2 regions of the Methylovirgula ligni genome follow, and region 2 is predicted to be linked to the other one. Evidence: riboswitches for the same ligand, from Rfam matches in the RefSeq annotation. Region 2 holds a riboswitch; the other holds the start of a gene.

Region 1 (14,573 bases), 1.5 Mb from region 2:
GCACATAAGTACCGGCGACAAGACCGTTTGCCGAGCGTGCGCCGTCTTCCCGGCCATCATCGAGTCTGTGCAGCGGCCGCGCGCAGTCCGGTCCCCACGTCCGTCCGACATGCATTTCATAGCCTTTGAACGGGACGTTATTCGGCACGGAACGACCCGCCACAGCCAGCAGCGTCTTGTCGCCGCCAAGGATCGTCTCGACATCGAGCAGACCGAGCCCCGCCGTTTCGCCCGGTTCGCCTTCGATTCCCTCGGGATCAGCGATGCGCCGGCCCAGCAATTGAAAGCCGCCGCAGAGCCCGAGCACCCTCTTCCCGCGCCGGACATGGGCTTTGATGTCGATGTCCCAGCCCTCCGTGATGAGCGCATCCATATCGCTGCGCGTCGCTTTCGAGCCCGGCAGGACGATCAGATCGGCATCGCCCGGCAACGGCGCGCCGTGCGGGATCATGATCAGGTTGACGTCAGGCTCGGCAGCAAGCGGGTCAAGATCGTCGAAATTGGCGATATGCGGCAGGACGGGCGCCACGATCTTGAGTGATCGGCTTTCGCCGCGCGAGGCAAACCGCTGGCGCGGCACCGCGTCCTCGGCGGGCAGCAAGACCGCGTCCGGGAAATAGGGAACGAGCCCCAGCGCCGGCCAGCCGGAATATTTTTCGATGGCTTCCATTCCAGCCGCGAAGAGCGCTGGGTCGCCGCGGAATTTGTTGACGATGAAGCCGCGAATCAAAGCCGCATCATCCGGATCGAGCACGAGTTTCGTGCCGGCGATCTGCGCGATCACACCGCCGCGATCAATGTCACCGATCAGCACGACCGGACAATCTGCCGCCCGCGCGAAGCCCATGTTCGCGATATCGTTGGCGCGCAAGTTGATTTCGGCGGGGCTGCCGGCACCCTCGACGAGAATCAAATCCGCTTGCGCGGCGAGAATCGCAAAACTTTCCAGCACCGCCGCGCGCAGCTTGGGTTTCCAGCTTTGAAATTCCTGCGCCTTGGCCGCGCCGAGCACGCGGCCCTGGACAATCACCTGCGCGCCGATCTCGCTTTGCGGCTTCAGCAGAACGGGATTCATGTGCACGCTCGGCGCGACGCCCGCGGCACGCGCCTGCAGGGCCTGGGCGCGGCCAATCTCGCCGCCGTCCGCCGTCACCGCGGCGTTATTGGACATGTTCTGCGGCTTGAACGGCAACACGTGAAGTCCGCGCTTGCGATAGGCGCGGGCAAGTCCGGCAACGATCAGGGATTTGCCGACATCGGAGCCGGTGCCCTGAAACATTATACGCCGGGCGCTCATCAGAACTCGATTCCGGCCTGAGCTTTGACCCCAGCTTCAAAGTGGTGCTTCACCGGAGTCATCTCGGTGACGAGATCCGCCGCTTCGATCAAGGCCGGGGGCGCGTTTCGCCCGGTGACGACGACATGCAGGCCGGGGCGCCGCTGCATCAGCGTCGCAACGACGTCGTCAATCGGCACATAATCGTAGCGCAGGGCGACGTTCAGTTCGTCGAGGATGACGAGCTTGATGCCGGGATCATCCAGCAGCGCTTTGGCCTTTGCCCAGGCGGCCTCGGCAGCGGCGACGTCGCGGGCGCGATCCTGGGTCTCCCAGGTGAAGCCCTCGCCCATCGTGTGCCACGAGACCAGATCGGCAAAGCGCGCCTCCAGCACGTCGCGCTCGCCCGTCGACCATGCGCCCTTGATGAACTGCACCACGCCAACGCGCCAGTTGTGCCCCAGCGCCCGCAAGAGAAGCCCGAAAGCCGCCGTCGATTTGCCCTTGCCGCGGCCGGTATGAACGATCAGCAAGCCTTTCTCGATCGTTTTGGACGCGACCTCCAGATCCTGCGCAGCCTTTCGCTTGCGCATCTTTTCCCTGTACCGTTCGTCCTGCCCGGGCGTCGTTTGGCCAGGTGCGTCTTGCGCAATCATACGAAATCTCCGGCGGCCGCGTTGAGAGGCGTTGTTTTGACAACGGTGGCCACCAATGGCAAGATATTGCTGACGGTCCTTCCTAGGAAGGGAAACAGGGAATGCGGTCGAAGCAATATGCTCGAAGCCGCAGCTGCCCCCGCAACTGTGAACGGCGAGCAGTCACCTAAAGCCACTGAATTGCCTGAGGCGATTTGGGAAGGCAGGTGACATATGTGTTGAGCCGTGAGCCAGGAGACCTACCGTCTTCTTTGACCGTTTGCCTCGGGCGGGGTGTCCCGGAGCAAATGCCGCGGCCCTTGCTGCGTCGCGCACGCTGCGCCGGTCCTTTCACCCCGCATAATGACCGGAGCATGGGATGGCGGCGCCTGACACGCATAAGATTCCAACAACGATCATCACCGGCTTCCTCGGCTCCGGCAAGACGACACTCATCCGCCATCTGCTCGAGCACGCGCAGGGCCGTCGTCTGGCCTTGATCATCAACGAATTCGGCGATGTCGGCGTCGACGGCGAGATTCTGCGAAGCTGCGGCGTCGCCTCGTGCCCGGAAGACAATATCATCGAGCTCGCCAATGGCTGTATCTGCTGCACGGTCGCCGACGATTTCGTGCCGGCCATCGAGGCCTTGCTGAGTCGCGGCGAAAAGCCCGACCACATCATCATCGAGACGTCGGGCCTCGCCTTGCCGAAGCCGCTGGTGAAAGCCTTCGATTGGCCGACGATCCGTTCGCGTCTCACCGTCGACGGCGTGGTCGCGGTGGTCGATGGCGCCGCGGTTCTTGCGGGGACATTTGCCGATGATCCCGATCTCGTCGCTGCGCAACGCGCCGCTGATCCGTCTCTCGATCACGACAATCCGCTGGAAGAAGTCTTCGAGGATCAGCTCCTTTGCGCCGATATGGTCGTCCTCAACAAGAGCGATCTGCTGTCGGCCGACGAGAAGATACAGGCGCGGGACCAGATTGCCGCGATCCTGCCGCCCGCCGTCAAGATTGTCGTGACGAGCGAGGGACGCATTGATCCCGAACTTCTGCTTGGTCTGGAAGCGGCCGCCGAAGACGCGATCGAAACGCGCAAGTCGCATCACGACGACGAGCCCGAGCACGATCACGACGAATTCGAAAGCTTCGTTCTCGATGTCGGGCCGCTGAGTGATCCGGACCAATTCATCCTCAGGCTGAGCTCGATTGCCGAGCAGCATGATGTGTTGCGGATGAAAGGATTTTTCGAGGTTGCCGGCAAGCCCATGCGGCTGCTGGTGCAGGGCGTCGGGCGCCGATTTCGCCAGAATTTCGACAGGCCCTGGCACAAGGACGAGCTGCGGCGCGGGCGGCTCGTGGTCATCGGCGAGGCGGGGCTCGATCGCGCGGCGATCGCCGCCGCCGTCGGCTGAGCGCCGATGCACCTTCTGCGTACGACGACGCGAACGATCGACGAGGCGCAGAGTGCTATCGATCTCGGCCAGACACCGGGCGCGGTCGTCTTTCTGTCCTTCTCCGACAGCGATCTCGGGCTGGCGGCCGCGGCGCTCGATCTGTGCGAAAGCACTGATGCGCGGCTCGCCTCGCTGGCGATGCTGCGGCATCCTTATTCGATCGATCTTTATATCGAGAAGGTCGCGGCCAATGCGCGCTTCGTGCTCGTCCGGCTACTCGGCGGCCTCGAATACTGGCGCTATGGCGCGCAGGAACTCGCAAGCGCGGCGCGGCGGCATAAGTTCGATCTCGCGCTTATTTCCGGCGACGGACAGCCCGATCCGCGGCTTGACGAATTATCGACCTTGCCTGTCGAAACGTTGCGCGCCGTCGCCCATACATTCGAGGCCGGCGGGATTGGCAATCTCGCCAATCTTTTTGCCTGGATCGACCGGAGACTCGAAGGCGAACAAAGCCCGTTGCCGGAGCCGCAAGCGACGCCGGTTTGCGGGCTCTTCGCCGCCGCGTGCCGCACCGGCGCAACCGAAGCGCCGCTTGCCTTCATCGTCTTCTATCGCGCCTATCTTCTTGCCGGGGATGTCGCGCCGATTCTGGCTGTTGCCGACGCCCTGGCGGCGCGCAGCCTGCGCGTGCTCGCAGCTTATGTGCCGAGCCTCAAGGATGAGGATGCGGCGGCCTGGCTCGCTGCGGTTCTCGCCGAGGAGAAGCCCGACATCATCCTGAATTCGACCGCCTTCGCCGCGCGGATGGACCGCACGCAAAGCCCGCTGGAGGCCGCCGACGCGCCAATCCTGCAAATGATCCATGCCAGCGCCTCGCGCGCGTCGTGGATGGAAGATATGCGCGGGCTCGGCGCGGCCGATCTGGCGATGAATGTCGTCCTGCCGGAACTCGACGGCCGCATCATCGCCCGCACGATTTCCTTCAAGGAAGAGACCCAACGCAGCGAAAAGCTGCAATTCACGCGCGTCACGCACCAGCCCGACATAGAACGGATCGATTTCGTCGCCGACCTGGCTCTGGCCTGGGCACGGCTGCGGCGGATGCCGCGCGGAGAGAGGCGGCTTGCCTGTATCCTCTCCGATTACCCGGTCAAAGCCGGTCGCGCCGCCTATGCCGTCGGCCTCGATACGCCGGCGAGCCTTGCGGAAATCGCGATGCGTCTCAAGGCGGCGGGATACGATATCGAGACGATCGAAGACAGCGATGCCTTCATCCGCGCTCTCGCCGAAGCACCGCCGCAGGAAGCCTTATCGCTCGAAGATTATCAGGACGCATTCGCGGTTTTGCCCGAGACCTTGCGCGCCACGATCATCGCGGCCTGGGGCCCGCCGGAAATGGATTCGCATGTCAGTCAGGGGGCCTTTCGATTTCGCGCCCTGCGTCGCGGCAAGATGATCGTCGCAATCCAGCCGGATCGTGGCGGCGTAGCGCATCGGAAGGCGGATTATCATGACGCGCGTTTGCCACCGTCGCATTTCTATGTCGCTTTTTACCTGTGGCTCCGCCACGCGGAACATATCGACGCGATGATCCAGCTCGGTACGCATGGCACGCTTGAATGGCTGCCGGGCAAGGCGACGGCGCTCTCCGAAGCCTGTGCGCCGGAGGCATTGCTTGGGCCGACGCCGCTGATCTATCCGTTTATCGTCAATAATCCCGGTGAGGCTGCGCAGGCCAAGCGGCGCGCCGGGGCGGTGATCGTCGGCCATCTGACGCCGCCCCTCGGCCGGGCCGGGCGCGTCGGCGATCTTGCCGAGTTCGAGGCTTTGTTCGACGAATACGCTTCGGCGCAACAGATGGACCCGAAACGCGCCGCGCTGCTTGCCGAGACGATCCTCGCACGTGCGACGGAGACCGGGCTGGCGGCCGAAGGCGGCGTTGCTCTGGATGCACCGCAGGAGGAAGTCCTCGCCAGGCTCGATGCCTGGCTCTGTGACATCAAGGATATGCGGATCGCCGAAGGCCTGCACACATTCGGCCGTCCGCCAACGTCAGGCGAGCGCGTGCTGGCGGAGACGCAGGCCGACGCGGCGGCACTGAAACGGCTCGACGCCTGCGCCGAACGAGAAATCGCCGGCCTCATCGCCGCGCTCGACGGACGCTTTGTCGAACCGGGACCGTCCGGCGCGCCCGCACGGGGCCGGCTCGATGTCCTGCCGACGGGGCGCAATCTCGTCACCATTGATCCGCGCATGGTGCCGACGCGGACGGCCTTCGAGATCGGCAAGCGGGCGGCGTCGGCCGTCATCGCGCGCCACATCCAGGATCACGGCGATTGGCCGCGCCAGCTGGTAATCGATTTATGGGGTTCGGCCTCCATGCGCACAGGCGGCGAAGAGCTTGCGCAGGTTTTTGCCTATCTTGGCGCCGTGCCCGTCTGGAACGAGGCCTCCGGGCGGGTCACGGGCTTCACCATCTTGCCGCCGGCGGCGCTCGACCGGCCACGCGTCGACGTGACCTTGCGCCTTTCCGGGCTTTTCCGCGACGTATTCCCGGCGCAGATTGCCTTGATGGAGCAATTGATCGCGGCGGTCGCTGCCGAAGACGAAGCCATAGAAGACAATCCGCTCGCCGCCGCCCGCGCCGCAGGCCAAGACACGCTGCGCATCTTCGGGCCCGCTTCCGGCACCTATGGCGTCTCGCTTGGGCGGATGCTGGCGGAAGATGCCACGGTATCTGAAAACGATCTTGCTGCCGCCTATCTCGCGGAGAGCGGCCATGCCCTGGGGCGCGATGAATACGCGGCCACGGACCTGTTCCGCATACGCGTCGCCGGCGCAGACGCTTTCGTTCACGTCCAGGATTTGCCGGGCCAGGACGCGCTCGATTCGAGTACGTTCTTCGAGCACGAGGGCGGCTTCGCCGCGGCGACAAAATATCTCGGCGGCAAAGCAAGTCTCTATCATCTCGATACCACGCGGCCGGATGTACCCATCGCACGCGCACTCAGCGAAGAAATCGCGCGGGCAATCCGTGGCCGCGTCGCCAACCCGAAATGGCTCGCGGGCCAGATGCGGCATGGCTATAGAGGCGCAGCCGAAATCGCCGAGGCGGTCGATAATCTCTACGGTTTCGCGGTGACGAGCGGCACCGTGACGCCGCGCCAATTCGAACTCGTTTTCGATGCCACGCTCGGCGATGACGACGTCTTCGCGTTCTTGATGCGTGCCAATCCGGAAGCCGGGCGGGCCGTTGCGCAGCGATTCGACCAAGCGATGCGGCGCGGGCTTTGGGCCTGCCGGCGCAATTCGGTCGCCATGCGCCTCGCGAGCATATTGGAGAGCGCATGAGGGCGGCGCTGCGTAAGGGCTGGTGCCCCAGCGTGCTGCGGCCGATGGCCAGCGGCGACGGGCTTATCGTGCGCGTGAACCTGAACAATGGCCGCCTTTCGCCGGTGCTGGCGCGCGCGCTGGCCCGATGCGCGCACCGCTTTGGCAACGGTCTATTCGATCTGTCCGCGCGCGCGAATTTGCAGTTGCGCGGCATCGGCGATGCGACGCTGTCGCCTCTCCAGAGCGAGCTGTGCGACCTGGGGCTTTCCGAGACGGAGGAAGCGCCATCCACCGCCCGCAATATATCAGCCAGCCCGCTCGCTGGAATCGATCCGCAAGCGATCCTCGATATCGGCCCTTGCGTCGAGTTGCTGCGGGATCGGCTGACGCGCGAAACGATATTGCATGCGCTGCCCGCAAAGTTCGGCTTCATCGTCGATGACGGCGGCGCGCTCTCGCTTGCGAGCGAGAAGACTGACGTCAGTTTCCTTGCCCGGCGGCGCGGCGGCGTTCCCCACTTTTTGATCTCCCTCGCGGGCCGCGCAGCAGGCGAATGCGCGATTGATGACCTCGCAGACGCCGGTCTTCGCATCGCCCTCGCCTTCTTGGAATTGCGAGATGCCCCCACGGAACGAATGGCCGGGCTCGTACGCCGCATCGGCGTCGCCGCGATTGCAGGAGAAGCTGGTCTGGCCCCGACGACAGAAACGCCTGTCCATGATCGCCCGCCGACCGCGATCGGCGCTTATCGTGTCGGGGGGCACCATGTTCTCGGACTTGGCGTTCCCTTCGGGCGTCTCGATGCGGCGATGCTTGAAAGGCTCGCCGATATTGCGGAAGCGAGTAGCGGCGAATTGCGTCTGACACCCTGGCGCGCAATTCTTGTCGTCGCCGTCACGCCGCCCGACGCCGCCAGCCTTGCGGACATCGCGCTGATCTTCTCCGAAGACGATCCTTTGCGCGCCGTCGCTGCGTGTCCGGGCGCGCCGGATTGCGCCAATGCTACCACATCGACACATGAGGACGCGCGCCGGCTTGCGCCGTTTGCCCGTCGCTTGCGCGCGCGAGGCATTTTCGTGCATGTCTCCGGCTGCGCCAAGGGCTGCGCCCATCCGCGGAAGGCGCCCGTCACTTTCATCGGACGTGACGGGTGCTACGATCTGGTGCTGGACGGGACAACTGCCGATAAGCCCATTGCCGCGGGCCTTAGCGGCGCGCAATTGAATCTTGCTTTGCAGCAGCTTGTCGCGAAGATTGACGCATGACTTATTCCTATATTCGCGACGGCGCCGAAATCTATCGGCGCTCCTTCGCCATTATCCGGGCCGAAGCCAACCTCGGCCGTTTCAGCCCCGAGCAAGAACCCGTCGCGGTGCGCGTCATCCATGCCAGCGGACAGGTAGATGCGGCGGCCGACCTCCTGTTCTCGCCGGATTTCGTCGGCGCCGCGCGCCGCGCGCTCGAATCCGGCGCTCCAATTCTCTGTGATGCGAAAATGATCGCCGGCGGTATCACCCGCGCCCGGCTCCCGGCTAATAACGAAGTGATCTGCACCCTCGCCGATCCTGCTGTGCCCGGTCTGGCCGCCGAGATCGGCAATACGCGCTCCGCCGCGGCGCTCGGTCTTTGGAAAGAGCACATCGCCGGCGCTGTCGTCGCCATCGGCAACGCGCCGACGGCCTTGTTCCACCTGCTCGAACTTTTTGACGCGGGCTGGCCTTTGCCGGCGGCGATCATCGGCATGCCGGTCGGTTTTGTTGGCGCCGCCGAGTCGAAGGAGGCTTTGATTGCTTTCGGCCGCATACCGTTTCTTGTTGCGCGCGGGCGCCGTGGCGGCAGCGCCATGACCGTCGCCGCGATCAATGCGCTCGCGAGCACCAAAGAATGAGCGCCGGCAGGCTCATCGGCGTCGGACTGGGACCGGGCGACCCGGAGCTTTTGACCGTGAAGGCGGTGAAGGCGATCAAATCGGCGCCGGTCGTCGCCTTCTTCGCGAAAGCAGGCCATCGCGGCAATGCGCGCGAAATCGCCGATTGCTGGCTCACACGTGAACAGAAGGAAGTGCCGCTCTATTACCCGATGACAACCGAGACGCGCTTCGACACTCCCGTCTATGTCGAAACGCTACGTGTCTTCTACGAGGAATCCTGTGCGGTGCTTGCAGCGCATCTCGAAGCCGGGCGCGATATCGCTTTGCTTGCGGAGGGCGATCCGCTTTTTTACGGCTCCTTCATGCACATCTACGTCCGGCTGCGCGAAAAATTCGAGAGCACTATCATCCCTGGCGTGCCGGGCATGGCCGGCTGCTGGGGCGCCGCGGAGACGCCGATGACCTGGGGCGACGACGTTCTCGTCGTTTTGCCGGCGACGCTTTCGGAGGATGACATCGTTGCGCGCCTCGCCCATTGCGACGCCGCGGTCATCATGAAGCTCGGCGCCAATCTGCCGAAGGCGCGCAAGGCAGTCACCCGTGCGGGCCGAGTGGCGCAGGCTCTGTACGTCGAGCGCGGGACCATGAGCGGCGAGAAAATCCTGAAGCTCGCCGAGAAAACCGACGATGCCGCGCCATATTTCTCAATGATCCTGATTCCGGGTCACGGCAGGCGGCCATGAGCGCGGGTAGCCTCGCCATCGTCGGTCTTGGTCCAGGTCCGCATGAGTTGATGACCTTCGAGGCCGACGCCGCCATCCGCAGCGCGAGCGATCTTGTCGGCTATGGTCCTTACCTTGACCGGTTGCCGGCGTTGCCCGAGCAAAAGCGACACGCAAGCGACAACCGCGTCGAGATCGATCGCGCGCGCCAGGCGCTCGATCTTGCGCTCGGCGGCGCGCGCGTCGCGGTCGTATCGGGCGGCGACCCCGGCGTCTTCGCCATGGCCGCTGCGGTCTTCGAAGCGGTCGAAAGGGGCGACCCGCGCTGGCGCGATCTCGATATCGAGATTCATCCCGGCGTATCGGCGATGCTGGCCGTCGCCGCGCGTCTCGGCGCGCCGTTGGGGCATGATTTCGCGGTTATTTCCCTGTCCGATAATCTGAAGCCCTGGGACGCGATTGCGCGGCGGCTGACCGCCGCGGCGCAGGCTGATTTCGTCATGGCGCTCTATAATCCCGCCTCCAAGGCGCGGCCGCATCTGATCCACGATGTCTTCAAATTGCTGCGTGGCCTGAAAGCGCCCGAGACGATCGTGGCTTTCGCCCGCGCCGTGAATCGGCCGGACGAGAGGATCGAATTGACGACGCTTGGAGCGGCCGACCCATCCGTCGCCGATATGAGCACGCTGGTCCTCATCGGCTCCAGCGCGACACGCAGGGTGACGCGCGGCAATGGCGGTTTCTGGGTCTATTCGCCGCGCAGCTACGGCGATATGCGATGAGAATGGCGTTCCAGAAATTGCAGAACGGCGTCGAGCGTTTCGAATGTCAGAGTATCGACGCCGTACGGGCGGCCGATCATGAACACTTCGATGCCGAGCGCCCGCGCGGCGTCGAGCTTGGCGCGCGTCGCCTCGCCGCCGCTGTTCTTGGTAACGAGAATTTCGATTCCCGCCTCGCGCATGAGCTTGACTTCGTCTTCCAGGCCGAAGGGTCCGCGCGCGAGCAGAAGCTTGTAATGCGGCAACGCGGGCGGCGGTTCCGGCGGGTCGATGGTGCGGATGAGATAATCGTGCTGCGGCGCGGCCACGAAGGCGCCGAGTTGCAAACGGCCGATCGTCAGGAACACCCGGCGCGGCGTCGCGCCAATGGACCGCGCGGCGCTTGCGGCGTCCGGAAATTCGCGCCAGCGATCGCCGGCACCGGGCGTCCAGGCGCGGCGGGTGAAAACCGCCAGCGGCGTCCCCGTTTCGCGCGCTGCAGCGGCGGCGTGAGCCGAGATCTGTTCGGCAAAGGGATGCGTGGCGTCGATCAGAACATCGATTTTTTCAGTACGCAAATAATTGGTAAGGCCGGCAACTCCGCCGAAGCCGCCAATCCGGTGGGAAATCTCCGGCAACAGCGGATTTTGCGTACGGCCCGCAAGCGACAGAATCGCGTCGTACCGTGCATCGCCGGCAAGGCGCGCCGCCAAAGCGCTCGCTTGCGTCGTGCCGCCCAAAATCAGAACACGCAGCATGGCTTTGACGGATGGCTCCATGAATAGTCCGTCGCCAAGGCGCTGGCTGACGATTATCGGCATCGGCGAAGATGGACTCGATGGTCTTTCTCCTGCCGCGAGACAGCTTCTATCGCAAGCGAATTTCATCGTCGGCGGCGCGCGTCATCTTGCGTTGCTCGGCCCAACGCAGGTCGAAACACTCGCATGGCCGTCCCCATTCGAGCGCGGCATCGCGGAAATTGTCGCGCGGCGCGGCAGGCCGGTCTGTGTGCTCGCATCGGGCGATCCATTTTATTATGGGGCTGGAGCGGTATTGGCCGAAAGCGTCAGCCCGGATGAGATGATTTGCCTGCCGGCGCCATCGTCCCTCAGCCTCGCCGCGGCGCGATTGGGCTGGCCCTTGCAAGACTGCGACGTTGTTTCTCTGCATGGGCGCACGTTCGAGAGGATCATTCCCCATTTGCGGCCGAAGGCGCGTCTTCTCGTTCTGTCCTGGGATTCGACCACGCCGGAGAAGCTCGCGCGTCTCCTCGTCGCCCGCGGGCTGGGCGCCTCGCGGCTCGTCGTGCTGGAGGCATTGGGCGGCCCGAATGAACGCGTTGGCGAGAGCACGGCCGAGACTTTCAAGCCGCGCGATATAGCGGACCTCAATCTCGTTGCGATTGAGATCGTGGCACCGCACGGCGCGACGTTTATCCCGTTGACGCCCGGCCTGCCGGATAGCTGGTTTGAATCCGACGGTCAGTTGACAAAGCGCGAAATCCGCGCCGTAACGTTGTCGTCTTTGGCACCATGGCCCGGCGCATGCCTTTGGGATATCGGCGCAGGATCGGGCTCGATCGCGATCGAATGGATGCTGGCGCATCCGCGCAATCGCGCCATTGCCGTCGAAGTGCGCGAGGATCGTGCCGCCCGCATCGCTCGCAACGCAGCGGCGCTCGGCGTGCCCGATCTGAAAATCGTGAGCGGAGATGCGCTTGCCGTCATGCAGAACCTTCTAGTCCCGGAAGCCATTTTTGTCGGTGGCGGCGGCGGCGAAGTGATCGACGCCGCCTGGTCGCACCTTCCAATTGGCCGCCGCTTCGTCGTCAACGCGGTGACGATCGAAACGCAATCGCTGCTCGCTGAACGGCACGCACAACATGGCGGCGATCTCGTTTCTCTCAGCATCGCGCATACGGACCCGGTCGGCAATTATCGTAGTTGGCACCCGGCAAGGCCGGTCGTGCAATGGGCAGTGACGAAATCATGATCGCTGTCGGCATCGGCTGCCGCCGCGGCGCCTCCGCGGACTCGATCGTCGAGATTGTGCGGCAGGCCTTGGCGCGTACCGATCACAAGAGTGAGGCGATCGAATTGTTCACCATCGACGACAAGCGTGACGAGGCCGGGCTTCTCGCCGCTGCCGCGGAACTTCGTCTGCCGCTCACATTCCTGTCGCGCGCGGCTCTGCAAGGCGTCGAGGATCGCATCGTGATGGCGTCGCGGCAGGCCAAAGCGGCATTCGATGTCGCATCGGTTTCGGAGGCAGCTTCGCTCGCCGGCGCGGGTCGCGACGCCGTGCTGGTCGTCGCGCGTATCGCCCGGCAAGATGTCACATGCGCAGTCGCGCGTGGGGATGGAAAATGACAGTCCATTTTGTCGGCGCCGGACCCGGCGCGCCCGATCTCATCACCGTTCGCGGGCGAGATATCATCGCGCGATGCAACGTTTGTCTTTATGCGGGTTCGCTCGTGCCGCGTGAGCTTCTCACCTATTGTCCACCGGGCGCGCGCATTATCGACACTGCGCCCTTGTCGCTCGAGGCGATCGTGGCGGAGTTCAAACGTGCAACTGATGCAGGTGAGGATGTCGTACGGCTTCATTCGGGCGATCTCAGCATCTGGAGTGCGATGGGCGAGCAAGTGCGGGAATTGGAGGCTCTGGGCATCCCCTATACGGTGACGCCCGGCGTGCCGAGCTTTGCCGCGGCGGCGGCGCTTTTGCGGCGCGAATTGACCTTGCCCGAAGTCGCGCAATCTCTGGTGCTGACGCGCACCGGCGGACGCGCTTCGTCCATGCCGCCGAAGGAAACCTTGGCCAATTTCGCGGCGACCGGAACGACCCTGGCAATTCATCTCTCGATCCATGCGCTCGAACGCGTCGTCGAGGAGCTTTTGCCGCATTATGGCGAAGCCTGTCCTGTGGCGATCGTCTATCGTGCGAGCTGGCCGGACGAGCAGATCATCGAGGGCGAGCTTGCAACGATCTGCAAGACCGCCGGTGAGGCGCGCCCGGAACGCACGGCGCTGATCTTCGTCGGCCCTGCCCTCGCAGCGAAGAATTTCCGCAACAGCGCGCTTTATGACATCGACTATCAGCGGCGTTTCCGGGGTGCTCGCTAAATGACGAGCCTGAGCTTGCCATGAGTGCGCGCGGATTCGTCATCGCGGCACCGCGATCCGGCAGCGGCAAGACAACGCTGACGCTTGGCCTGATGCGCGCGCTGCACCGGCGCGGCCTGGGGGTCTGCGGCCTGAAATGCGGCCCGGATTATATCGATCCCGCCTTCCATGCCGTCGCAACCGGCCGGCAGAGCTTCAACCTCGATTCCTGGGCGATGCCGCCGGATTTGATGCGCGTATTGGCGACGCAGGCGGCCGACGGAGCAGACCTTGCGATTTGCGAAGGCTTGATGGGCCTGTTTGACGGTGTGCCGGCCGCCGCGGGGCGCAGCGGTTCGACGGCGGATATTGCCGCGGCTTTTGGATGGCCGGTGCTCCTCGTGCTCGATGTGAGTGGCCAATCACAATCCGCCGGGGCGTTGGCTTTGGGCTGCGCCTCCTTCGATCCGCGCGTTCAAATCAGCGGTGTCGTTCTCAATCAGGTCGGCAGCGAGCGGCATCGCAATCTTGCGGCGCGCGCCGTGGAGGAGGCCGGATTGCACGTGCTCGGCGCATTGCCGCGCGCAGTGGAAATCGCTCTGCCGGAGCGCCATCTCGGGCTCGTCCAGGCGAGCGAAACCGTTGGTCTCGACGCGGCGCTCGAGAAGCTCGCCGATTTTGTCGAGGCGCATGTCGATCTCGACAAGATTCTCGCGATGGCCCAGCCATTCGCGACGGCGCGTCAAACTGATGGCATCACTTTCCCACCGCCCGGGCAGCGCATTGCCGTTGCACGCGATGCGGCCTTTTCGTTCATTTATCCGCATGTCGTTGCCGCTTGGCGGGCGGCGGGCGCGGAAATTTCGTTTTTCTCGCCGCTCGATGACGAGGCGCCGCCGGAAACCTGCGATGTCTGCTGGCTCCCCGGCGGCTACCCGGAGCTTCACGCCCGGCGTCTTGCACATGCAGCGAATTTTTTGTCCGGCGTTCGGCGCTTCGCCGCGACGCGGCCGGTGCATGGCGAATGCGGCGGCTATATGGTTTTAGGCCGTGCGCTCATCGACGCCGCCGGCGTAGAGCACGAAATGCTTGGCTTACTCGACCTCGCCACGTCTTTTGCCACACGGCGGCTGACGCTTGGCTATCGCGAGGCGCGCCTCGTTGAAGACAATGTTCTCGGCCCGGCCGGCACGGTGTTGCGCGGCCATGAATTTCATTATGCAACGATCTCCGGACCCGGCACCGATGCGCCGCTCGCCGAAGTCACGGACGCTTATGGTTCGGTTCCCAAGCCGAGCGGGAGCCGTCGCGGAAATGTCTCGGGAAGCTTCTTTCATCTGATCGCACCGGCGCCGTGATTAGGGCGAAGCGTGAAGCGCTTCCGCCAGACGCGCCCAATCCGTCTCGACGCCGGGGAGGCCAAAACGCAACCAGTCGCGCCGTTCGGGAAACGGTCTTGTTAAAATGCCAA
Region 2 (14,573 bases):
TTGTTCGCTTTTGATAGCCGTGAGAAAAAAATTGCCTAATTTTGAGGGTGCCACGGGATCAATCGACTTCGTCAAAAGACGGCAATGATCTTGGGCATCCCGTCCGGCGCGAGGACGTCACTCTGATTGGCGTCCCAGCGCCGCGACTGTGAGCGGAAAACGAAAGCCCCTTCCCTCCTCGGCCGACCGCACACGTTTCGAAGGTCAGACAAAACTTCCCGATCGCAAGGGACAATCTTGGCTCTTTAGATATTTTTTCTCATTACGAGAGCACGTTTTCTAAAGGTTAGTTTCAGATCGAAGCGCACGCCTTTGGCAGCGGTCCCGGCGGCTTCAATTTTGCGCCGCCGCCGACACTCTGCGAATAGAGCGCCACGCTGTTGTCGCCGTTGATGACGATCGAGCCGGAATTCGTGACGTTGACCGTGCCGCCCGAGCCTGTCGCGCCGTTCTGGCCGCCCGCCCGCCGGTACGCAACCCTTACTGCGCGGCTCAAATCGCCCGCCACACGGCTCGGTCATTTCAACTTGCCGCCACGTGACAAGGCGAGCAGCAAAGGCCGGGTGTTCTTCTTTCGATCTTCCGTTACGTAATGTTTCTCGCGGGGTGTATACAAATGACCATAGTCGAAATAAGAGCAGGCGGATGTAATGATAATGTCATAATTGATTTGCTGATAAAGATATTGGTCTGATCCGGAGGCTTTGTTTATGAGACAAGTGCAGAATTTGATTTTGGGAATTTTATTCCTCGCGTTGCTCGGGCCGGCCTCCGCCCAGACTGCCTTGCATCCAAGACATCATGTAAAGGCGCCCAGAGTGGCGGCCGGGCCCGAGTCGGCCTCGGCAGGAGATGCCGCCGCGGCAAAGCCCGGCACAGCCGGGACCGCCAATTGGGCGACCCGTTGTTCGAGCGCGACGCGCGGGGCGCCGCTCGATTGCTCCATCGAGCAATCCGCGGTGTTGACGAAGACCGGGCAGCTCATCGTGCTCGTCAGCATTCGTATTCCCGCCCAGCCGCGCTCGCCGGTCATTCTCGTTCAAATTCCGCTCGGCGTGTTTCTTCCCGGCGGCGTGCGGTTGCAGGTGGACAACGGCAGTGTCGAGACGTTTGCCCTGCAGACGTGCGAACAGCGTGGCTGTTTCGCCGGCGGCGCCATTTCGGCCGATCTTCTGCGGGCGCTGATCAACGGGCACAATCTAAAGGTCTCGTTCCAGGATCTGCAGCGGCAGGCGCTGAACATTTCGCTGCCGCTCGGCGATTTCGGCCCGGCCTACGAGAAGATCAAATAGCCGGCCGATTCGATTCCATCTCCTCTGCGCAGGCGCCGGCTATCGCCCTACTCCAGCGCAGCGCGCCGGCGTTCCGATATCCGAGGTAAGGCACCCGTGCCGGACCACCGATAAGCTTGACTCATCAATCCAATCACCCATATTCGAAGCGTCGTGGTCTTCGGCGAATTTATTCGCGCGAAGCTAAGAGGGAAGCCGGTGCACGATCGGACGGGAATCGTTCGAGAGCCAAGCCGGCGCTGCCCCCGCAACTGTGAGTGGCGAGCAAAGTCCATCGGTGTCACTGGGATATGATCCTGGGAAGACGGACTCAAGCAGCGACCCGCGAGTCAGGAGACCTGCCGCGACAAGATATCGTCCACGGGCGGGGTGTCCCAGTGGCGCGCTCGACTTCGGCGGCACGCCGCGAAGTTCCAGCCGCGTCGCTTGTTCATCGTCGCCCGTATTTGAGGGTGACGCGATGCTTCCAGGTTCCCAATTTCGGTTTTTGCAGAGTTTTGCCGAGCGCCCCGCTTTATATCAAGCCGGGGAACGCTGATGCTTGAACGCACAGATGCGGCAGCGCCGACGTCCAGCGTCGATCTTCGTAAGGTTGGTGCACATCCCGATCATTGGTATCCGCTTGCGTGGTCGCGCGAGGTTAAGGTCGAGCGGCCTTTCGCCGCGAGTTTTGCGGGGGAACCGATTGTACTCGTCCGTCCCAAAAGCGGGGCGGTTTTCGCGCTGGAAGACCGCTGCGCGCATCGGCAAGTGCCGTTATCGAAAGGCGTCGTGAATGGAGACTCCGTGCGATGCTGTTATCATGGCTGGAGTTACGACGCGTCCGGCCGCTGCGTCGACGTTCCTTATCTCGGCAAAGGCAAGCTGCCGAATGGCGTCAAGGCTTATCCGTGCCACGAGGTCGATGGCCTGATATTCGTGTGGCCCGGATCAAAGCCTCCGGTGGCACCTCCGAAGGCGATCGGTGCGGCGGGCGATAAATCCTACAAGACGCGCCTCTTCGGCAAGATTGTCGCCTGCCATTACACGTTCATGCATGAAAACCTGATGGACATGAATCATCAGTTCTTGCATCGCCGCACGACGGGCAAGGTTTTTCCCCGCTATCTCGACCGGCGTCTGGGCGACGATTGGATGGAGGTTGATTACGCCTTCATGCGTCCCGATCAAAAACCACCGCTCGGTGAGGCGGTCATCGTCGGGAGCCTGCGCGGAGAGTCCAAATCCTCTCAGGACTTGATGACCATCCGCACCAGCTATCCGCATCAGTCTCTCAAATTCTGGATCGCCGACGGAAGCCCGGCGCTTGATGTCTGGCTCGGCTACACGCCCGTCGATAAAGCGCAGCGGCAAAATCGAACCTTTATCGTCCTCTCGGTGCGCCGACCGAAAATATCAAAGCTGCTCGATGTGGTCTGGCCGGTGCTGGCCTGGTTCACCAACCGCGTCTTCGCCGAGGATTGTTCGATCGTCGAGATGGAACAGGTCGCTCATGACGACCAGGGCGCCGATTGGAATCAGGAAGTGTTTCCGCCCATCCAGGATCTGCGGAAATTGCTTGCCGAGAATGGCGACTTGGAATGTTATTGATCGGGTCGGTTCTCGCGGAGCCTATTCGTGTTGCCGGGTGGGCGCCTTAGGGCGCCGCCTCTTCGCTCAAAAAGCGAGCGATGTCGCGCGCAACATCCGCCTGCATACGAGCGCGCTCTGATGCGCCCTCGCTCGGCTTGTCATCGCCGTCCGGGTCAAGCGCGGCTTTATCCAGACTGATGGCGGCCTGATCGCGAAGCGCGGCATAGGCCAGTACGCGCTCGATGCAACGCTGACGCTCAGTTGAAATGGCTTTTTCGATCGCGGACCCCGGCGCGGATATATCGGTCATCCTCGTGCCCTCCTTTGCCAGCGCGTCACTCTCGCGATGGTGCGCTCGAATAGTGCGCTCTCAGCGGCTGGAGCCATCTATCCGGCCTGGATAACTCCAAGGAAGGCTATTGCGCCTTTTCGCCCAATCTGTGTCCGCGACAGGACCGGTTGCGAAGCTTTTTCATGCAAGCAGCGCAAAGAAAAACCGGCGAAAAATCCGCCGGTTTTGAAGTTGGAGGGAGAGGAGTTCAATATTTGGCCGTCACCAGCGGCGGGGCCGGCGGCGGCGCATCGTCCAGCGTCGCCTTGACGCCGACGAAGGCTTCGAAGGGCGGTGCGAGCGTGACCGCACGCGGATTGTCCGAGCAGAACAGACCCGTGGTGCATTCGCCGGTTAGCTGGTTCGTCGTCGAGTCGGTCTCGTAGAGCGTGCCGTAGGTCGCACCGCGATAGTTGAGCGCGTTGTTGATCAGACCGTAGAGCTGGATGTTTTTGGTGATCTGATAGGACGTGCGCAGGTTGAGCGTGGCGAAGCCCGAGAGCGGTCCCAGCGCATTGTTCTCGTCGCCAAAATAATACTGGCTTGAGCGATAGACGAGGCTGGCGCCAATTTTCCAGCCCTGCAGAACTTCGTAATCTCCGCCGATCTTGAACTTGTGGTTCGGGATGCCCGGCAGATTGTCACCGGGCTCGACCTGGATATCGCCGAAGTTCGGTGAATCCGGATCTTGGACGGAAGATGGATTGTTGGGCGACGAAAGGAGGATCGCCGACTGGAACGTCGCCTTGATGTAGGAATAGCTGGCGTAAGCGTCCCATCTGTCGGTGGTATAGGTAGCGCCGATATCGACACCCTCGCGCAGCGTATTGCCCGCGTTGGTGTAGTAGCCGAATCCGGTGACTTCGCTCGGTACGCTGTAGATGTCGTTCGAGTTGACGGTGTGATAGCCGCTGATGCTCCAGTCGAGGCGGCCGGGCGCCGCCGCCCAGGCGATCTGATTGCTGCCCTTGAAGCCGGCTTCGAACGTCCGGGCGACGATCTGCTTCAGCGGCGGATCGGCGACGAGGAAATTGTCGATCATGCACGGTGCATCGGGGCTCGAGCAGCCGAGTTCGAGCGGCGTCGGTGCGCGGTTGGCTTCCGAATAGCTGCCGTAGACGGAGATCTCGGGCGTGATCAGATAGCTCAGGCCGACGACCGGATTGATGCGGTTGAAATTGTGCGAGCCGTTGAGATCAGGGTTCTGCCCGGTCTGGTCGGCGAGTGTGATCTGCGCGTCGTTGAAGCGCGCGCCGACATGCAGGCCCAATCTGTCGGTGATGTCGAAATTGTCGAGCACATAGACGCCGAGATAGGTGTTCTGCGTCCGGACATCGCTAGGCGAGACATCGTACCCGGGCTCGTTGATATATTCGCTGCTCCACGGAACGGCGAAATTCGCCGGCAAGGTGGACAATGTGCTGCTGCCGGTGAAATGCGTCCAGCCGTTGTCGATGCTGACGCCGCCGGTGATGGTGTTGTTGTGGCCGAAAATCTTGTCGGTATCGGTCAATTGCGCCGTCGCGCCGGTGCTCAGCGTGCGTGTCCAGTTGCTGTCGATCTCACCCAAGGGTGTGCCGGGATCCGCCGTCCCGCCAAGCGGATCGCGCAGACCGGCAATCGGCGTCGGCGTATCATCATTGCTGTTACACACATCCACGTTGCCGCAGGAGAAGAAGTCGCTGATGTTGCCGTCGTGGTGCGCTTGGGCATAGCTGCGGAAATAGGCGTTGCCGTTGAACGTCAATGTCGGGGTGATGTGCGATTCGTCCGTCAGCGTGACCATCTCGGCGGTCGTGTCGGTCGTCTGCGGCGTGGTGAAAACGGCCCACGGATTTTCGCTGGCGAGTTCCGCCGGTGTCGTGCCGGCGACACCGAGGCCGTCCGCGCCACCCGTCATGGTCAAATGAACTTCATTGCCTTCGGCCCGGTAGCCGATGTCGCCATAGGCGCGCTCGGCGTCCGATTGGCCGAAATAGCGATAGCCGTTGGTGCGAATGCCGTCGATGTCGACGTAATAGGCCCAATTGCCCTTGTTGACGCCGTATTGCGCCGAGCCCTGGGCAGTGAAATCGCTGCCGCCTTGGAGATCGACTTCCGTACCCTGCCAGTTGAAACCGTTCTTCATTTGAATGACCACCGCGCCCGCGAGCGCGTTAAGGCCGAAGACCGGATTGCCGGTGACGATCTGCGCCTGACTGATGGCGGATGGCGGGATCAGATCCCAGTTGACGACATCGCCGTAGGATTCGTTGATGCGCACGCCGTTCATATAGACGGCAAGGCCCTCGGGTGTGCCGGGCACCGGTGTCGCCGTCTCACCGCGGAAGTCGACCGATTGCGCCAGCGGACTGCCGATTGAATCGGTGACGGACACGCCCGGGGTGCGGATCGCCAAAGCATCCTGGAGCGTTTGCTGGTTGAGCTGGCCGATTTGCTGGCCGCTCAGCGTCTGGGTTTCGCTTGGCACGTCCAATGTGCTGGTGTCGCCGCCGAGCGGCGTTGTGGCGACAACATCGACCTCCGGTAACTCGCCGCCTGCCTGAGTGGCGGCGCCTGACGTTGTCGCGCTTTGTGCGAAGGATGGTACAGGCAGCGCAAAAAGCGCAGCAGAGGCCAATGCCGTGGTTAGATAGAAGCTTGCCCGACTCGACAGCATTTTTCCCCCCTGGAAAGCAGTGTTCGAGAAATACGTTTATTCCAAAACCGTATGGGAGAGCTTCTTTCCGCACTAGTGCAAACCAGCAACAGCGACGGCTAACCCGTTATAATTGCTGTAGAAACTTTTCCGCTAGCGATGGGAGCTTATGCCAGTACGGCTGGGGAAATTTTCCCGATGGCATCGGCGGACGGAGATGCAAAATCTGGAAAAAAGCCAGCAATTACGCGAGCCTATCAAAAATCGTCGCGAGGCTCAGAAGCTCATTTAACGCCGGGATTCGGCGCACTTTTCCCGCGTATCGTCTAGACGAAAGGTGACAATAATGGACGCTGAAGGCCCCGAAGGGCGCTCCAGCTCTATTCCCGGCGCACAGACGATGCCGACGGCGAATCACCTCAGGGGCAAACGTCCCAGAAGCCCTGGGTCCGCGATGGGTCGGTATAATACCAGCAATAGCCGTCGCCGGGCGGCGAGCCGGCCCAGGACGCCGCAGCCGCCGCACCGACGAAGCCGAGGGCCGCGCCTGCTGCGATCGCGCCGCCGACGCCCCAATAGGCACCGACCGGCCGATACCAGCCGCCACTCCAGTGATAGCCGCCGCCATGCCAGCCACCGGCTCCGTGCCAGGTTCTCCCATGATAACCGCCGCCATGATGGCCACCGCCGCCGGGACGTCCCCCACCTGGACGCCCGCCAGGCCGGCCGCCGCCATGATGGCCGCCTCCTGGGCGCCCTCCGCCGGGCCGACCACCGTGATGGCCACCGCCGGGACGACCGCCGCCATGCCAGCCGCCTCCGCCACGATGCCCACCGCCGCCTCTATGGCCGCCTCCGTGGAAGCCTCGTCCGCCACCGCCGCCCCGGCCGCCGCGCGCCTGCGACATGTCGGGGGCGATCATCATCACCGCCGCAAATAAACTAAGGGCAACAGCGAAGACATTCGGCTTCATCTTTACCTCCCTCTGGGCATCGAAGATCGACGTTCGGCATCGTTCGATTCAAACCATACTGCGTTTCAGAGCAATATCCACGGGCTCTTGAGCTTATCGTTTACGTCGGTCGTTCGGGCGCGGCTGGGGGCGCCTTGACGGTGGCGACAATAATCGCCGAAAAGCCTGGGCGCCCGCTCGATCGCCGCCCGGCGATCGCGGCACGACTTTGAGACGATCAAATAGCTGGCAGGTTTGATTCCATCGCGCCGCAAAGCGCGCTAGCCTCCGGCCGACAAACCGGGATTTAAGGAGTTGCAATGCCTAACGCCGCCGCCCTCGCCGCGCTCGAAAAAGAGATCGCCGACGTTCGCGAAAACATCCGCGACCTGACCGAGCAGGCCGCCGCCTATTCCGGTGCGGAAGACGATGCCCTCTCCGCCGATCGTATCGCCGAGCAGGAGGCCCTGCTCGCCCGGCTGCAAAAAGAACGCGACGCGCTGGCGCGCTGAATTACGCCTTGCCGGCGACCTTCAGCCAGCGCAGATCGGTCGGCGGCCATGCGGCCGCCGCGATTGCCGTCTGCAACGCCTCGACGTCGTTGTCCGCGCGCGGCTCCCAGCCGCAGGGGCATGTGTCGGCATGGCGATGGACGGTTGCCACCTCTTTGTAAATCGCCCCGACAGCCATGGCGGCAAGACCGAGGACCGTCATGGGCCTCAGCCGCGTCGTCTGCATGATATTGCAGAAGGCGCAAAGCACCGCTTGACGCATTTTCTCACGCGCCGTTTCTTCTTCGCTCTTGCCGTCGTCCCGCATTGGTGTGCTCCGTCGCCGCATATGTACTGCGAGCGAGCGTAGAGGCCTCGGGATATATCCGCAAGCATATGATTTTATTTGATAAATGGAATAATTCGAAACTAAGTTTCAAGCCGCGCGCAGGGCCGCCGTGGCGGTATCGATGAGGCGCAGATCGTTGCCTTCGATGACAAGCGCCGTGAGCTTGCCGGTGGCATAGGCCGCCGTATCGATGCCGATGCGGTTGCGGCGGCGTTCCACATCGCGGACGGGCGTGTGGCCATGCACGATAACCTTGCCGAAATCGCCGTCGTGACGCAGGAAGTCCTGACGAATCCAGAGCAGATCCTTTTCCGACTGGCGATCGAGATCGATGCCCGGCCGCACGCCGGCATGGGCGAAAAAGAAATCGCCGCAGGAAAATGATAACTTGAGCCCGCGGAAGAATTCGAGATGCTCGGCAGGTAAGGCCGCCGCGAAGGCGCGGCCGAGATCGCTGAGCTTGCTGCCCGCGCCATCGGCCGAGGTGAGGCCATAGGACGCCAAGGTCTCGACCCCGTGCATCAGCAGCCAATCGCCTATGGACGTGGGCTCATCCAGCGCCTGAAGCAGCAAGGCATCGTGATTGCCTTTCAGCGCCACGAGTTCGCGGCATTTCGCCCGCGCGAGAATGGCGTCGATCACCGCGCGGGAGGCCGGCCCGCGATCGACATAGTCGCCGAGCATGACATGCAACGCGCGTGGCGTAGGCCGGCGGGCAAGATCGGCGTCGATCAGGCCGAACAGCCGTTCCAGCAGGTCGGCACGGCCATGCACGTCGCCGATCGCATAGATGCGCAGCCCGTCAGGCAAGCGCGGCTGGCGCTGGTGAGATCGGAGCTTGGAACCTGAGCGCATCGGCAAAGCCTCCCTGATCCCTGCCGCCATAATAGTGCGATTTTAGGTGATTCGAGGGTCGGTTGCTTCCCCCTTTTCGGCCAGCTTGCCTCTCTTCGGCGCTTGCATTACATAGGAAAGACCATTCGTTTTTCGCGAGGCTCGCGTGCGTCTGTGCGCCGATCATCAGCAGCTTGAGGGCTTGGCAGCTTTGCCGGCTTCGCTGTCGCTCGGCCTGCTTCTGCTTACCAGCCCCTGAGCGCCGGCCGGGCCTTGCCCGGGCACTCAGGGGAGCGTCGCACCAATCAAGCAGCCAGTTCCAATTTCAGATTCGAGCACTCCAATGAACGATTCCGTGCAAGCCAACGGCGCCAAGCCGGCCGATAAAGACCGCGTTTTGATCTTCGACACCACGTTGCGCGACGGCGAGCAATGCCCCGGCGCGACCATGACCTTCGAGGCCAAACTCGAAGTCGCACATCTGCTCGACACGATGGGCGTCGATATTATCGAAGCGGGCTTCCCCATCGCCTCGGAGGGTGATTTCGAGGCCGTTTCCGAAATCGCCAAGCGCACCAAGCGGGCGCGCGTCGCGGGGCTTGCCCGCGCCATCGAGCGCGATATTGCCCGCGCCGGCGAGGCGGTGCGCCATGCCGTGCTGCCCCGCATCCATACGTTCGTTTCAACCTCGCCGATCCATCTCGAACACCAGATGAACAAGAGCGCCGAGGACGTGCTCGAAATCATCGCCCGGACGGTGACGCAGGCCCGCAACCTTGTCGACGATGTCGAATGGTCGGCGATGGACGCGACGCGCACGCCGATCGACTATCTCTGCCGCTGCGTCGAGGCGGCGATCAAGGCTGGCGCCACGACGATCAACCTGCCCGATACGGTGGGCTATGCCATTCCGAGCGAATATGCCGCCATGTTCGCGACGGTGCGCGACCGCGTGCCGAACGCCGACAAGGCCATTTTCTCGGTCCATTGCCACGACGATCTCGGCCTCGCCGTCGCCAACACTTTGGCGGGCATCGGCGCAGGCGCGCGGCAGGTCGAATGCACGATCAACGGGCTCGGCGAGCGCGCCGGTAATGCCGCGCTGGAAGAAGTCGTAATGGCTCTGAAGACGCGCGCCGACAAGCTGCCCTATTACAGCAACGTCGATTCGACGATGCTCACCCGCGCCTCGAAGCTCGTCTCGGCCGTCAGCTCGTTTCCGGTGCAATACAACAAGGCGATCATCGGCCGCAACGCCTTCGCGCATGAGAGCGGCATCCATCAGGATGGCATTTTGAAGAATGCCCAGACCTACGAGATCATGACGCCGGAGAGCGTCGGCGTCAGCAAGAGCTCGCTCGTCATGGGCAAGCATTCGGGCCGCCACGCCTTCCGCGAGAAGCTGCGCGAATTGGGCTACGAGCTCGGCGAGAACGCGCTGCAGGATGCCTTCACCCGCTTCAAGAATCTCGCCGACCGCAAGAAGACGGTCTACGACGAGGATCTGATCGCGCTGGTCGATGACGAACTGGTCAGCGCGCATGAGCGGATCAAGCTGGTCTCGCTCGCCGTGATGGCCGGCACGGGCGGCCCGCAATCGGCGGCGCTGACGCTCGATGTCGAGGGCACGCAGAAGACCTTCCAGGCGACAGGCAACGGGCCGGTCGATGCGATCTTCAACGCCATCCGCGCGCTGGTGCCGCACGAGGCCGTGCTGGAGCTCTATCAGGTCCATGCCGTCACGCAGGGCACCGATGCGCAGGCGGAAGTCACGGTCAAACTGGCCGAGGGCGGCCGCTCCGTGACCGCGCGCGGCGCCGATCCGGACACGCTCGTCGCCTCGGCGCGGGCCTATATCGCGGCGCTCAACAAGCTCGCCGCGCTGCACCGGCGCAGCCAGGAGAGCAAGGCGGGCTGATCCCTGCCCGCCTCCGTCAAACGGATTTTTCCCCAAGCGCCGCGAATGGCTTGCGCGGCGCGCAATGTTCGCTTACATGCTGCCGGCGCGCCGCGTTCCGGCAGCGCAGGTGGTTCGCCTCACGAACGTGAGGGCGCATAGCTCAGTTGGTAGAGCAGCTGACTCTTAATCAGCGGGTCCAAGGTTCGAGCCCTTGTGCGCCCACCATTTAAATCAAAGGCTTAGCCGAAATATTTAAGGTGTGTTAGACACTTTTGTTCGGGCTTTGGTTCCAAGCGAGTTGAGCTTGTCGAGCGCCTCGCGCGTTTTCGAAGAGATGCCGGCGGTCAAGGAGTAATGGACGGCCAATGTCAGCGTTTGGGGCGCGTTGACCAATAGGTAAGTCCGCCAAGTCAGCGAATCTCGGAGAGGTCACAATACGTCTTGACGAGCCTGCCAAGCGTACCGGCAATGCTTCTTTTCAGCCACCCGCCCGTTCGAGCCTGCTAATTCCGTGAAGAACTCTCCGGTCCCATGGTCGCGTAGCGGAATGGGGATAGAGCGAACCTCTCTCATCTCCCCGCTGTACGACGAGTTTGCCGGAAACCTATTACGCATCGTATCGCAGCCGTCAGGTTGCCTGCCAAAGCGTTTCATTATTTCGAGTAACAATAGCGGGCACGCAGAGAAGGATTGCTCGAAAGCGATCAACCGGTATTCTAGAAAGTATGAGCCAACTCGTCAGCGGTCTGACTTTTTCGTGCGCCTAACGAAGCGGCAAATTGCGATGCGGCCTGACGGATGCGCTCTTGCAGAACCGGCTCGACAGCCACGCCATCGACGAAGTCACCGTCATTGGCATAGACCGCGGTCGGAATCGTCAGCGCCGAAAAGAACCCGAAGAGCGGACGCAATTGGTGCTCGACAACCAGCGCATGCCGCAGCCCGCCGCCTGTCGCCGCCAACAGAACCGGCTTATCGGCGAGAGCCAGCGGGTCGACAAAATCGATGAGATGTTTGAACAGGCCCGGATAGGAGCCCTTATAAACTGGGACCGAAACGATGAGCGCCTCGGCGCTCTCTATCGCCTCGACGATTTCCTGCGCCCCTGAAGGCAAATTGGCGCGGGCGAATGCACCCACGCCCTGCCCCGCATCAACGAGGTCGAAAGTTTGCGCGTCGAGCGCAATCTGCGCCGCGGCCGCTTCGAGCACGGATTGCGCAAGCGATCTCGATTTGGACGGGCGATGGGTATTCCCACTGAAGACGACAACTTTGGCCGGCACCGCTGACACTCCCGATATGCTAAACAGTTTCACGTGTGGCAAGGCGCGGCTTCGAAGTCGCTATCGTGTTTACGCAGCGCGAAGGCCATTGCGATCTCCCTTTCGTGAAAGCTGGCGCGACAGTTCGACTTCGAGCACGCCGATAAACGTGTGCAGCTTCTTGCCGTAGGCGCCGATGTCGGTGGTGATGCGGTTGTAGAAAATGACCGCCGGGATCGCCGCCGCAAGGCCCAGCGCCGTGGCGAACAAAGCCTCGGCGATGCCCGGCGCGACCACCGCCAGGCTGGTGTTGTTCGAATTGGCGATGCCCTGGAACGAATTCATGATGCCCCACACCGTGCCGAACAGGCCGACGAAGGGCGCCACCGCGCCGATCGTCGCAAGATTGGGCAGGCGTTTTTGCAGATGCTCGAGCGCGGCGCCGCTGGCAAGCTGCGCCACCCGATGCACCCGGTCCTGCAGATTGTCCGACTGCGCCTCGGTGTGGACGATGTCGGCGGAGCGGTTGTTCTCCTCGACCACCGCCTGATAGACGGAGACGAACGGATCGCTCGCCGGCGCATCGGCGAAGCCTTCCGCGATCGTCGCCACCGGCAGACCTGACTTGACGCTGGCGATGAGCTTGCCCGCGCGCCGGTTCAGCACCGCCAGACGCAGCAGCTTGTCGATGATGATCGTCCAGCCCCAGGCCGAGGCGAGCAGCAGCAGGATGATGACGCTTTTGACGATCGGATCGGCATGCAGAAACAGATCGACCGGCGAAAGACTGGCCGCGACAGTGGCGCTCGCCGCGCTGACGGGATCGGACATTACGGGTTCTTCCTCTTAGGGGACTAATGAAAATCAAATTCGCCTTTGTCTTCGTCCAGCAACTATCCCGCACGTGCTAATGCCTGTTGAAGCGGTTCCCGATCGATCCACGCATCGATATCGATATCGAACGGGATAAATCCGTTTTCCAACAGAAACGTTTGACGCCGCTTCAGGTCAGCCACGAGATTCTCTTCGAGCGACAAATCGAGAGATTGGCTGCGGGACTCTGCAGCCTCATCATACCAATACTCCGCTGTACCCATTTCGGCGGCGAAAATACGTTTAGCCTCTTCGGGATTGGCGTTACCCCATCGCGCCGCGCGAACGATCCGCTCAACATAACGCACAACAATATCCGGACGGCTCCGTAGCAGCGGCGTACTCACAACCAACGTCAGTGGCTCGCTGAAGTGCCGGCCGATGACTTCCGCCGCCGAAAATTGCTCGCGCAACGCAATTCCGTTCGCCCCGTGGGCCACGATCGCGTCGACCTCCCCCCGCAGCAAGGCCAGCAGTTCCGGTGTGTGCAATCGGTTAAGACGTGGCGTATTCTTTGAGTGATCGGGATCTCCCACGTAGCTGGTCGCAACCGGGACATCGACAAGTTCAACGTCCGTCCGTCGAAGGCCGCCTTCTGCGAGCAACCCGTCAACGCTTTCGAGCGTCGAGGCTCGCCAATAATCGATCTTGTTCAAAGCCCAATTGGCGACACCGATGCGCCTTCCGCGCAAATCGTCCAATTTTCGTATGCCGGAGCCAGGGAGCGCGATGATCGAGCGGTAACTTTGCAAGGCCTGCAAGCCGATTAGCGAGATGTCCTGCCCCTGAGATCGGGCATAAAGCGCCGGGATGCTGCCCCCCTGGCGGAAAGAATTGGCGAGACTATGCGTGAAATGCGACTCGCGTACATTCTTATCACTGGCACCGCGAATGGAGCGAACGGCGATGCCGTCCGGGCGGAACTCGTCTTCAAACCATCCATGTCTAATGGCCAGCCCGGAAGCCGTCGGAACAGAGCACCGCGTAAACCAAATCTCTTCGACTCGGATCTTGGGGAATGTAGCTACATCAGCGGTCGTCATAAATCGCCTCCATATGACTAGGGGTAGCAGAACGCGTCACTTCCAACAGCGGCAACAGCCGGTCAGCGAGCACGGTCGATTGTTCTCGCAACGCGGAACTCGCGCTCGACTCGTAAAATGCGCTTCCGTTCAGCGGATGTCCGATCGCCGAGAAGGATTTTGATAGAGTCCCGTCCGCAGCTATGATTGCACCATTCTCGTCGGCATCGATTCCAGAATTCAGGGGCCCTGGGCGCACCAATCCACGCCGCAGCAGATTTTGCACGAGCCTGTCGTCGATACGTGACCAGTCATATTCGAACCCGATGCAGCGAATAACCCTGTCGGTCTGGTGATAAATGGCTGACGTCGCACCGCGCGGCCTGAGATGGATGCCCAGACGCTCTCCGCAGATATCGATCCGCGCCACCCGCCCCGCGATCGACGTAAGGCGGCCTTCACGTACTGCGCGTTCGACCAACGCTATCGCAGATGGCGGCGCCGAATGACCTAAGGTACGACTCTGAAGATGACGCAAGAAGCGCCGTTTTTCCGCAAGCGACGCCGTTCGCCACAGCGCCCCGATATGCGGACGGATGGACGCAGCCACGGCCTGCCAATTGAAGCCAGCGGCAGTCGCCGAAGCTATTTCCGTCCGAAGCAATTTTAGGAGAGAAAGTGCTGTTGTCGGTGGTTCACGATCGGCTAGGAAGTCGTGCCAGGGTTCGCCCGTATAGGCGGGGTTTGGCATAAGCCCCAATCTCGAGACCACTGTATAACTGCCGCGATATCCACGCCGCTCCAGCGATGCGACGCAGTCGATCATCGTCAAGTGACTGCCAATGATCGCGACATCGTGTGCCTTCAGTAAGGACTCGAAAATCCCCTCCTTCCAGGGATTGGATAGATAGCGTGAGTCGTCTTCTAAGGCAGTTGCGACCTCCATGCCGCCGGATGATGTGAACACGCCATTGGCCAGAATGACGTGATCCGCTTTCAGCCATTCCCCGTCAGCAAGTCCGACAGCCAGCCCATCACCATCCTTCTTAATATCGA

Evidence for each region. Region 2 has a riboswitch for cobalamin ahead of CWB41_RS13510 (aromatic ring-hydroxylating oxygenase subunit alpha). Riboswitches for the same ligand answer to the same signal wherever they lie in the genome.
Region 1: linked by a shared signal. The riboswitch ahead of cobW (cobalamin biosynthesis protein CobW) and the one ahead of CWB41_RS13510 (aromatic ring-hydroxylating oxygenase subunit alpha) in region 2 are both predicted to bind cobalamin.

Annotation. Positions count from the first base shown of each region.
Region 1 covers NZ_CP025086.1:1,355,067-1,369,639, reverse strand. The annotation lists gene CWB41_RS06650 (cobyric acid synthase) at 1-1,297, opposite strand, end outside; gene cobO (cob(I)yrinic acid a,c-diamide adenosyltransferase) at 1,297-1,932, opposite strand; cobalamin riboswitch at 1,989-2,193, shown strand; gene cobW (cobalamin biosynthesis protein CobW) at 2,291-3,328, shown strand; gene cobN (cobaltochelatase subunit CobN) at 3,335-6,664, shown strand; gene cobG (precorrin-3B synthase) at 6,661-7,911, shown strand; gene CWB41_RS06625 (precorrin-8X methylmutase) at 7,908-8,534, shown strand; gene CWB41_RS06620 (precorrin-2 C(20)-methyltransferase) at 8,531-9,259, shown strand; gene cobJ (precorrin-3B C(17)-methyltransferase) at 9,256-10,020, shown strand; gene CWB41_RS06610 (cobalt-precorrin-6A reductase) at 10,002-10,778, opposite strand; gene cbiE (precorrin-6y C5,15-methyltransferase (decarboxylating) subunit CbiE) at 10,777-11,991, shown strand; gene CWB41_RS06600 (cobalamin biosynthesis protein) at 11,970-12,368, shown strand; gene cobM (precorrin-4 C(11)-methyltransferase) at 12,365-13,123, shown strand; gene CWB41_RS06590 (cobyrinic acid a,c-diamide synthase CobB) at 13,144-14,460, shown strand; gene cobD (threonine-phosphate decarboxylase CobD) at 14,461-14,573, opposite strand, start outside.
Region 2 covers NZ_CP025086.1:2,809,203-2,823,775, reverse strand. The annotation lists gene CWB41_RS13520 (hypothetical protein) at 293-496, opposite strand; gene CWB41_RS13515 (invasion associated locus B family protein) at 819-1,292, shown strand; cobalamin riboswitch at 1,430-1,652, shown strand; gene CWB41_RS13510 (aromatic ring-hydroxylating oxygenase subunit alpha) at 1,830-2,882, shown strand; gene CWB41_RS13505 (hypothetical protein) at 2,929-3,174, opposite strand; gene CWB41_RS13500 (TonB-dependent receptor) at 3,404-5,854, opposite strand; gene CWB41_RS16225 (hypothetical protein) at 6,253-6,807, opposite strand; gene CWB41_RS13490 (hypothetical protein) at 7,107-7,298, shown strand; gene CWB41_RS13485 (hypothetical protein) at 7,300-7,605, opposite strand; gene CWB41_RS13480 (metallophosphoesterase family protein) at 7,714-8,436, opposite strand; gene CWB41_RS13475 (2-isopropylmalate synthase) at 8,804-10,378, shown strand; tRNA gene CWB41_RS13470 (tRNA-Lys) at 10,510-10,585, shown strand; gene msuE (FMN reductase) at 11,077-11,643, opposite strand; gene CWB41_RS13460 (MotA/TolQ/ExbB proton channel family protein) at 11,713-12,453, opposite strand; gene CWB41_RS13455 (ABC transporter substrate-binding protein) at 12,516-13,538, opposite strand; gene CWB41_RS13450 (FAD/NAD(P)-binding protein) at 13,525-14,573, opposite strand, start outside.